One region of the Streptomyces sp. NPDC048441 genome, then DNA from elsewhere that is predicted to be linked to it. Evidence: riboswitches for the same ligand, from Rfam matches in the RefSeq annotation. Region 1 holds a riboswitch; the other holds the start of a gene.

Region 1 (4,922 bases):
GAAGCGGCGCTCTCGCAGCTGCACGGGGAGCGGATCGACACCGGGGAGACACTTCTGAGGCAGAACCCTGCCGACGAGCTCGCGCGGCGGCGCAACCGGGCCGTGTGAGCGAGCGGGGCGGCGCGGGCCGTGCGGGCGGCGTTTTCGGGGCGTTGTCAGTGGCGTAGGGCAGCATCAGTGGTGTGAGAACCGCGCCGACGATTCTGCATCTCGACATGGATGCCTTCTACGCGTCTGCCGAGCAGGCCGCGAAGCCGAGCCTGCGCGGGAAGGCCGTGGTGGTGGGCGGACTCGGGCCGCGTGGCGTGGTGGCCACGGCTTCGTACGAGGCGCGCAAGTTCGGGGTGCACTCGGCGATGCCCATGGGTCAGGCGCGACGCCTTGCGCCGAACGCCGCCTATCTGGTGCCGCGCTTCGGGCTCTACCGGGAGATCAGCGAGCAGGTGATGGCGCTGCTGCGGGAGCTGTCGCCACTGGTGGAGCCGCTCAGCCTGGATGAGGCCTTCGTCGACCTGGAGGCGGGGGGTGTCGCTGACGACGCGGCGTCGGCGCGGGTGGTCGGTGAGCGGCTGCGGGTCGACATCAAGACGGTGACCGGGCTTACGGGTTCGGTGGGGCTTGCCGCTTCCAAGATGCTGGCGAAGATCGCCTCGGAGGAGGCCAAGCCGGATGGTCTGCGGCTGATAGTGCCGGGAACCGAGCGGGACCTGCTCGGGCCGATGTCGGTGCGGACACTCCCCGGTGTCGGGCCCGCCACCGGGGACCATCTGCGGCGGGGCGGCATCACGACAGTGGAGGAGATCGCCGGGGCGGGCGAGGACGAGCTCGTACGGCTCGTGGGGAAGTCGCACGGGAGCGCGCTGTACGCGATGGCGCTCGCACGGGACGAGCGGCCTGTGGTGGCCGAGCGGGACACCAAGTCGGTCAGCGTCGAGGACACATACGACGTGGACATTCATGACCGGGTACGGGTCAGGGGCGAGGTGGCGCGGCTCGCCGACCGGTGTGTGGAGCGGCTGCGGGCGGCGGGGCACTCGGGGCGGACCATCGTGCTCAAGGTGCGGCGGTTCGACTTCTCGACGCTGACACGGTCCGAGACGCTCCGTGGGCCCACCGACGACGCCGGGGTGGTGCGGGAGGCTGCCGCGCGGCTCCTCGAGTCCGTGGACACCACGGGAGGGGTGCGGCTCCTGGGGGTGGGTGTCACGGGGCTTGCCGACTACACGCAGGAGGATCTCTTCGCGCAGGCGCGGGCTCTGGCCGAGGGCTCTGAGCAGGGGGAGGGCGAGGCTGTGGGGGAGGCGGCCCAGGAGACTGCGCAGGCGGTGGAGGAGTCGTCCGTCGATGAGGTGCCGCTTGCCGCGCGGCGGTGGGTCGCGGGGCACGATGTGCGCCATGCCGCCTACGGGCACGGTTGGGTGCAGGGGAGTGGGCTAGGGCGGGTGACGGTGCGGTTCGAGACGCCTGTGTCGCCTCCCGGGCGGGTGCGGACCTTCCGGGTGGACGACGCCGAGCTTGTTCCCGCGGAGCCGTTGCCGCTGGTGGAGCCCACGGAGGAGGGTCTTGCGGGCCCTGGTGCGGAGAGTGCGGAGCGGTGTCCGTCGGGTTAGCGGTGCCTCCTTGGGAGCCCCTTTGGGACGGTGGCGCCCGGCGGTGTGGGGTCAGGTGTCTTCCTGGCCCGCGATCTTGCCGAAGTCCTGGTCCGGGGGCGTGGTGGGTTGTGGGGGTGTGATGTCGAGGCCGTAGTGGTGGTAGAGCTGGAGTTCCTGTTCGGGGGAGAGGTGGCGGCCCACGCCGAAGTCGGGGGCGTCCTTGATCAGGGCGCGCTCGAAGGGGATGCGCAGGGTGCCCTCGCTCGTGAGCTCGCTGGGCTCCAGGGGGACGAACGCGTCCCGGCTGAACAGGCCCGTGCGTATGGCCGCCCACTCCGGGGTGCCGGTGGCGTCGTCGAGATACACCTCGTCGATCGTGCCGATCCTGGCCCCGTCCCGGTCGAACGCCTTGCGGCCGATCAAGTTGCGCGGATCGATGTCGGTCTGCACGGTGCCCTCCAACTGGTCGCGGCTTGTCGAAGTGAGGCGTAACTCATCGAAGTGAGGCGTAACTCATCATTATTCGTTCGTATTCACTACGAAAGAGCACATCGGGGCAAGCGGCCACTCGAGGGATCGGGCGCGGTCCTCGCTGGTAGGCTGGCACATGGCTGCTGACCCCGTGCGGGAGAGCTCTCCGGTGGTGACATCGGAGGCGCCGAAGGAGCAACTCCTCCCCGGAATCTCTCAGGCCCCTGTACCGCACGGACGAGGTCACTCTGGAAAGTAGGGCGGGCGTCGGGCGGGCACGTCCGGAACCCATCCTCACCGACGGTGAAAGCCGGGACGGCGCCTCTCGCGGGGCGCGGCCCGGTGAAGCTCTCAGGTTGACATGACAGAGGGGGAGGCCGTCCGGGCACCCGTGCCGTGGTGCCCCTCGCAGGTCGCGTCAGACCAGGAGGCCTCCGCAATGACCGCCACCCCTCGTATTCCGCTCTCCCAGCTCGAGCAGGGCATTCCCTTCGAGCAGCGGCATATCGGTCCCGATGTGGAAGCACGGGCAAAGATGCTCGCGCAGGTGGGATACGGCTCGCTCGACGAGCTGACCGCCGCCGCGGTGCCGGATGTGATCAAGAACGCCGAGGCGCTGAATCTCCCCGGAGCCCGTACCGAGGCCGAGGTCCTCGCCGAGCTGCGCTCCCTCGCGGACCGTAACGAAGTACTTGATTCCATGATCGGGCTCGGCTACTACGGGACCTTCACTCCGCCCGTCATTCTGCGGAACGTCATGGAGAACCCGGCCTGGTACACCGCATACACGCCGTATCAGCCGGAGATTTCACAGGGCCGCCTCGAAGCGCTGCTCAACTTCCAGACCGTCGTCGCCGAGCTGACCGGACTGCCCACCTCCGGTGCCTCGCTGCTCGACGAGGGCACCGCCGCCGCCGAGGCCATGGCGCTTTCGCGGCGCATGGGCAAGGTCAAGAACGGTGTCTTCCTTGTCGATGCCGATGCGCTCCCGCAGACCATCGCCGTCATTCAGACGCGCGCCGAGCCGACCGGTGTCGAGGTCGTCGTCGCCGATCTGAGCGACGGCATCCCGGCCGATGTCGCGGAGCGCGGTGTCGTCGGCGTACTGATCCAGTACCCGGGTGCCTCCGGTGCCGTACGCGACATCAAGCCCCTCATCGAGCAGGCGCACGAGCTCGGTGCCATCGTCTCCGTCGCCGCCGACCTGCTCGCCCTTACGCTGCTCACCTCGCCCGGTGAGCTCGGCGCGGACATCGCGGTCGGGACCACGCAGCGCTTCGGTGTGCCGATGGGCTTCGGCGGGCCGCACGCCGGTTACATGGCGGTGCGTGAGTCGTTCGCGCGCAGCCTGCCGGGGCGGCTCGTGGGCGTCTCCGTCGACGCCGACGGCAACAAGGCCTACCGGCTCGCGCTGCAGACCCGTGAGCAGCACATCCGCCGCGAGAAGGCCACCAGCAACATCTGTACGGCTCAGGTGCTGCTCGCCGTCATGGCCGGAATGTACGCCGTCTACCACGGCCCGGAGGGGCTCAAGTCCATTGCGCGGCGCACCCATCGCTACGCCACGCTGCTCGCCGCGGGCCTCACCGCCGGTGGCGTCGAGGTCGTGCACGGCGCGTACTTCGACACGCTGACCGTGCGGGTGCCCGGCAAGGCCGAGGAGCTGGTCGCCGCCGCCCGCGAGGGTGGCGTCAACATCCACCAGATCGATGCCGACCAGGTGTCCCTCGCCTGCGACGAGACCACCACGCGTACGCAACTGACCGCGATCTGGACCGCGTTCGGGGTCGAGGCCGACGTCGAGGCGCTCGACGTGGAGACCCAGGACACGCTCCCCGGCGGCCTCCTTCGCACCGACGAGTACCTGACGCACCCCGTCTTCCACCAGTACCGCTCCGAGACCGCGATGCTGCGCTACCTGCGCAAGCTGGCCGACCGCGACTACGCGCTCGACCGCGGCATGATCCCGCTGGGCTCCTGCACCATGAAGCTCAACGCCACCACGGAGATGGAGCCGGTCACCTGGCCCGAGTTCGGCCAGCTGCACCCCTTCGCCCCGGCCCAGCAGGCGCAGGGCTATCTGACGCTCATCCGTGAGCTGGAGGAGCGGCTCGCCGAGGTCACCGGGTACGACAAGGTGTCGCTGCAGCCCAATGCCGGTTCGCAGGGTGAACTGGCCGGACTGCTCGCCGTTCGCGGCTACCACCGTGCCAACGGTGACGAGCAGCGCACCGTCTGCCTCATCCCGTCCTCCGCGCACGGCACGAACGCCGCGAGCGCTGTGATGGCCGGCATGAAGGTCGTCGTCGTGAAGACGAGCCACGACGGCGAGATCGACGTCGACGACCTGCGCGCCAAGATCGAGAAGCACCGCGACGAGCTGTCCGTGCTCATGATCACCTACCCGTCCACGCACGGTGTGTTCGAGGAGCACGTCGCCGACATCTGTGCCCAGGTGCACGAGGCGGGCGGCCAGGTGTACGTCGACGGGGCGAATCTCAACGCCCTGGTGGGCCTCGCCCAGCCGGGCAAGTTCGGCGGCGACGTCTCGCACCTGAACCTGCACAAGACCTTCTGCATCCCGCACGGCGGCGGTGGCCCCGGCGTCGGCCCGGTCGGTGTGCGCGAGCACCTCGCTCCGTACCTGCCCAACCACCCGCTGCAGCCCGCCGCGGGTCCCGAGACGGGCGTCGGACCGATCTCCGCCGCGCCGTGGGGCTCCGCCGGAATCCTGCCGATCTCCTGGGCGTACGTACGCCTCATGGGCGGCGAGGGCCTCAAGCGCGCCACCCAGGTCGCCGTGCTCTCCGCGAACTACATCGCCAAGCGTCTCGAGCCGCACTACCCGGTGCTCTACAC
Region 2 (4,922 bases), on a different contig from region 1:
TGAACGAGGGGCGAACACGGGGCAGTTGGGTCTCAAGGTGTCACGGGGGTCCATAGAGCCCCTCCACCATCAGAACGGACATCGCCGCCGTCAGGGCTGGTGCGCGAGCCGCCGTGGCCGGTTCAGGGCGTCTTCAGGCCTGCTTCAGACCCGTTCCGGACGCGCTTGGGACGCTCTCCGGGCGCGCCTCGGACGCGCCTCGGACGCTCTCCGGGCGCGCTTCGGACGCGCTTCAGTACTGCGCGGGGTAGCCGTATCCGCCCGCGGGCGCCGGGGCCGCCTGGGCCTCGCGGTCGTAGAACGGCCGGGCGTTCGCGCGCAGCCACATGGCGATCGGGTCGTAACCGTCGGACATCGCGACGGTCGACACCGGCAGTCCTTCGGGGACGGCCGCGATCGACTGCTGCATCATCGTGCGCACCCCGTCCACCGAATGCGGCGACGTGTCGTACACATCGAGGCCGATGGCCAGATACGGCGCGCCGAGCGCGGGCTGCACCCAGGCGCGGCGCAGCGAGCGGATCGCGGGGGTGCGGTGGGCGTTCTGCGTGAGCAGGGCGTAGAACTGCGGGATCTCGATGGCCGGCTCGGTGAGCCGCAGCGGTCCGGCGGGCACCAGGTCGAGGCCGGACGCGATGCGGCGCAGGTCGAGCCAGGGGATGCCGACGCCGCCGCCCGGCGCGTGCGGGTTGAGCCAGAGGCCGTAGTGGTCGGGGTAGAGGGTGCGGGAGATGTCCTGCCCGCTGACCACCTCGTACGAGCGGTTCCAGCCACTGGCGGAGAGCTCCTGGGCGGAGGTCACGCACGGCGCGTACCCGAGGCCCTCGACCTCCATGTTCCCGTACTGGGCGTCGGGGGATCCGGCCTGGCCGTGCCAGAGCAGCATCCAGAGCTGGTCGGCGGCGAGCGCCCGCAGGAGCGCCTCGTAGGCGTCGTAGCGCCCCGGCGTCACCTGGCGCAGCATGTGCTCGACCTGCCCGGCCGCAGCCGTGCCCGACGCACTCACCCTTAACCGCCCCTTCGCGATGACCCGCTGACCCGATCGCCTGATGGCCCCGGGTCATGAAACCAGCTTAAGCGGCGATCCTGACACCGACTTGACGTACGGCGCCCTCACCCGCGTACCTACACATGTCCGTGCTCTCGCCCGGGGCTCTGCCCGAAGAAGGGCCGCACCCGCTCCCGCATCCAGTCCCCCACCGGGTCCTGGGCCACATCGAGCAGTACGAGGTTCACCGGCCACGGCACCGGAGCGTGCCCGAGCGCCCTGCCCACGGCCTCCATCGGCAGGTCGCGCGCGTTGCCCTCCCAGGAGGCCAGTTCGATGCCGACGAACAGCGTGGGGTCCTCGCCCTCGACGCTGGCCAGGCAGCGGCGGGCGCTCAGGACGACCCCGATGGCCTCGAACTCACGGGCGGCGGCGGACAGGAAGTCCACCGGGTCGTGCTGCCAGTCCGGCTCGAAGAGGCGTACGCGACCGCCGCTCGCGGGGCCGTCGAGCGGGGTGCGCCCGCCCCGGCAGAGCTCGGCGACCGCGGGCGGCGGCAGCGGGACACCGACCGTGCCGTCCGGGTTGACCGCGATGCCCAGCTGCGGGGGAAGGCCCCGCGCGAACTCCACCGCGGGGGCCACGGTGCAGCCCATCCGGCCGCCCGTGGCCTGTTGGAACTGCTGCTCGGAGCTGAAGACCGGGACGTACGCCTGGCCTTCGATCTCCAGCGTGGGCAGGTCGAGGGTGCCGCTGTCCGGCGCCCCTCCGTTCGGCAGCGGGATCCAGAGGTGGCTGCGGCCGAGCACCTCCACGATGCGGGCCCCCGCGGAGACCTGCGGCCCGCCGGGCGCGCCGAGGGATGCCGCGAGCACCTCTTCGAGTTCATTGCCCGGCCATCCCCCGTACGGATGGGCGTGCGCCTGCGCCGGAATGTCCATCTCTCTAACCCCTGCTAACCCCTGCTCGGTCCCGCTCTGCCTGCGGCACGACCCTAACGTGACGGACGGCTCAACCACCGAAGCCGATCCCCCGCAGCACCCCTGCCGCCGTCCGGTCGATGAGCACCGCCGAGCCGCAGCCGCGCGGCAGATCGCCCCGCTCGGCGGCGCCGACGAGGCGGCCGACCGTCCTGCGGTGGCGCGCGAAGGCGTACCGCGACACGCCACGGCCGCGCGCGAGCTGCCCCTCTATGGCGGTGTCCGGCTCCACGTCGAGCAGCAGCAGATGCAGCGTCGTGCCGCGCCGCGCGGCCTCCCGGGCCAGCCAGCGGCGCACCCACGCCTGGGTGCCGCAGTCGTGCACCACGACGCCGTCGCCGGAGCGCAGGGCGCGGCGCAGGCCCGCGTAGTGCGCGAGGCGCACCAGGGGGCGGTAGACCGCGTACGGCAGCAGGCGCGGCATACGCAGTGCCCAGCGGTCGCGGGTGTCCTGCGAGTCGATGCGCGGGCCCGCGACGGCTCTGCGCATCAGCGTGGACTTGCCGCTGCCCGGCAGACCGGAGACGACGATCAGGTCGCCGGCGCCGAACGTCAGCCGGTGCGGGCTGTGACCCGTCCGCTGCCGCAGGTCCCGGACGACGGCCGCGGGCAGGGGGCCGCAGCTCTCCCTGGTGGGGGCGGTGGCCTGTTTGGGCAGGGCCACCCCCGTGTTGGTCGCGTAGAAACTCGTCCTGCGCACCGTGATCGGCCTCCCCATAGCGGTCACGTATCTGCTTCCCGCAGCTTCCCCGGCAAGTGTAAAGAGAAGGTAATGCGGCACAACAGCGCCGGGCCCGGGGTTTCCCCGGAACAGCACAGCGGGCCTTGCACTGCCCTGTGACGCGGGCGCGTGCAATGATGGGCGCGCAAACTCCATACAGGCCGCTTGAATCCGCGCGGGAGAGTTCCCGGTAGCCGTCGTACGACGCACCGGGGCGCCGAAGGAGCAAGTCCCTCCCTTGAATCTCTCAGGCCCCGTACCGCGCGGGCGAGGCACATCTGAAAAGCGGGCCGCCCCGGCGGCTCCACCCAAGGTGCAAGTCACGACCCCCTGATACAGACGTACTGATACAGACGGGTCGTGATGAACCTCTCAGGTTCCGATGACAGATGGGGAGGATCGACCTCGCCCGTCATGCCCTGGGAGTTCCACATATGAGTACCGCCCCCCGTCTGACAGCTCTCGATGCCGTGCATCGATCGCTCGGCGCGACCATGACCGACTTCGCGGGCTGGGACATGCCGCTCCGCTACGCCAGCGAGCGCGACGAGCACATCGCCGTCCGCACCAAGGCCGGTCTCTTCGACCTCTCCCACATGGGCGAGATCACGGTCAGCGGCCCGGCGGCCGTGGACTTCCTGAACTTCTCGCTGGTCGGCAACATCGGCTCCGTCGGTGTCGGCCGCGCCCGCTACACGATGATCTGTGCCGAGGACGGCGGGATCCTGGACGACCTGATCGTCTACCGGCTCGGCGAGCCCGAAGCCCCCGAATACATGGTCGTCGCCAACGCCTCGAACGCGCAGGTCGTCCTCGACGCGCTCACCGCCCGCGCCGACGGCTTCGACGTGGAGGTCCGCGACGACCGCGACGCGTACGCGCTGCTCGCCGTCCAGGGTCCCGAGTCCCCCGGCATCCTGAAGTCGGTCACGGACGCGGACCTGGACGGCCTGAAGTACTACGCGGGCCTGCCCGGCACTGTCGCGGGCGTGTCCGCGCTGATCGCCCGCACCGGCTACACCGGCGAGGACGGCTTCGAGCTCTTCGTCGCGCCCGGCGACGCCGAGAAGCTCTGGAACGCGCTCATGGAGGCCGGCGAGTCCGTCGGCCTCGTCCCCGCCGGGCTCTCCTGCCGCGACACGCTCCGTCTCGAGGCGGGTATGCCGCTGTACGGGCACGAGCTGACCGCGGAGCTGACGCCGTTCGACGCGGGTCTCGGCCGGGTCGTGAAGTTCGAGAAGACCTCGCAGTCCGACACCTTCGTGGGGCGCGCGGCGCTCGCGGCCGCCGCCGAGCGCGCCGAGACCGCTCCCCCGCGCAAGCTGGTGGGCCTGATCGCCGAAGGCCGCCGCGTCCCGCGCGCGGGCTTCTCCGTGGTCGCCGACGGCAAGGTCATCGGCGAGGTCACATCCGGCGCCCCGTCCCCGACGCTCGGCAAGCCGATCGCGATCGCATACGTCGACGTGGAGCACGCGCCCCCCGGCACCGAGGGCGTCGGCGTCGACATCCGCGGCACGCACGAGCCGTACGAGGTCGTGGCTCTGCCGTTCTACAAGCGCCAGAAGTGACACTTCTAGCGCTGTAGCGACTCCCGCTGGTGACGCTTCCGCCCCCGTGGTACCCCGGAAGTGACCCCACGCACATCTTTCCCGTTCCGCAGCACCCACCCGCGTACAGGAGAATTCAGGTCATGAGCAACCCCCAGCAGCTGCGTTACAGCAAGGAGCACGAGTGGCTCTCGGCCACCGAGGACGGTGTGGCGACGATCGGCATCACGGAGTTCGCGGCCAACGCGCTCGGTGACGTCGTCTACGCCCAGCTCCCTGAGGTCGGCGAGACCGTGACCGCGGGCGAGACCTGCGGCGAGCTCGAGTCGACGAAGTCCGTCAGCGACCTGTACTCCCCCGTGACCGGTGAGGTCACCGAGGCGAACCAGGACGTCGCGGACGACCCGTCGCTGGTGAACTCCGCCCCCTTCGAGGGCGGCTGGCTGTTCAAGGTACGGATCTCGGAGGAGCCGAAGGACCTGCTCTCCGCGGCCGAATACACCGAGCTCGCAGGCAACTAAGAGCCTTCCGGCAACTAAAGACCCTTAGGGACCACCTGATGTCGCTTCTCAACACCCCTCTCCACGAGCTGGACCCGGACGTCGCCGCCGCCGTCGACGCCGAGCTCCACCGTCAGCAGTCCACCCTGGAAATGATCGCCTCGGAGAACTTCGCTCCGGTCGCCG

What was found. Region 1 has a riboswitch for glycine ahead of gcvP (aminomethyl-transferring glycine dehydrogenase). Riboswitches for the same ligand answer to the same signal wherever they lie in the genome.
Region 2: another riboswitch for glycine. It lies ahead of gcvT (glycine cleavage system aminomethyltransferase GcvT); the one in region 1 lies ahead of gcvP (aminomethyl-transferring glycine dehydrogenase).

What each region holds. Positions count from the first base shown of each region.
Region 1 is NZ_JBICXM010000022.1:8,702-13,623, forward strand. Features, by position in the region: gene ACGFSB_RS35870 (MerR family transcriptional regulator) at 1-108, shown strand, start outside; gene ACGFSB_RS35875 (DNA polymerase IV) at 183-1,610, shown strand; gene ACGFSB_RS35880 (PRC-barrel domain-containing protein) at 1,662-2,042, opposite strand; glycine riboswitch at 2,208-2,305, shown strand; gene gcvP (aminomethyl-transferring glycine dehydrogenase) at 2,503-4,922, shown strand, end outside.
Region 2 is NZ_JBICXM010000020.1:102,499-107,420, forward strand. Features, by position in the region: gene ACGFSB_RS35070 (enhanced serine sensitivity protein SseB C-terminal domain-containing protein) at 233-1,006, opposite strand; gene ACGFSB_RS35075 (enhanced serine sensitivity protein SseB) at 1,126-1,929, opposite strand; gene ACGFSB_RS35080 (AAA family ATPase) at 2,000-2,686, opposite strand; glycine riboswitch at 2,856-2,961, shown strand; gene gcvT (glycine cleavage system aminomethyltransferase GcvT) at 3,124-4,257, shown strand; gene gcvH (glycine cleavage system protein GcvH) at 4,380-4,757, shown strand; gene glyA (serine hydroxymethyltransferase) at 4,796-4,922, shown strand, end outside.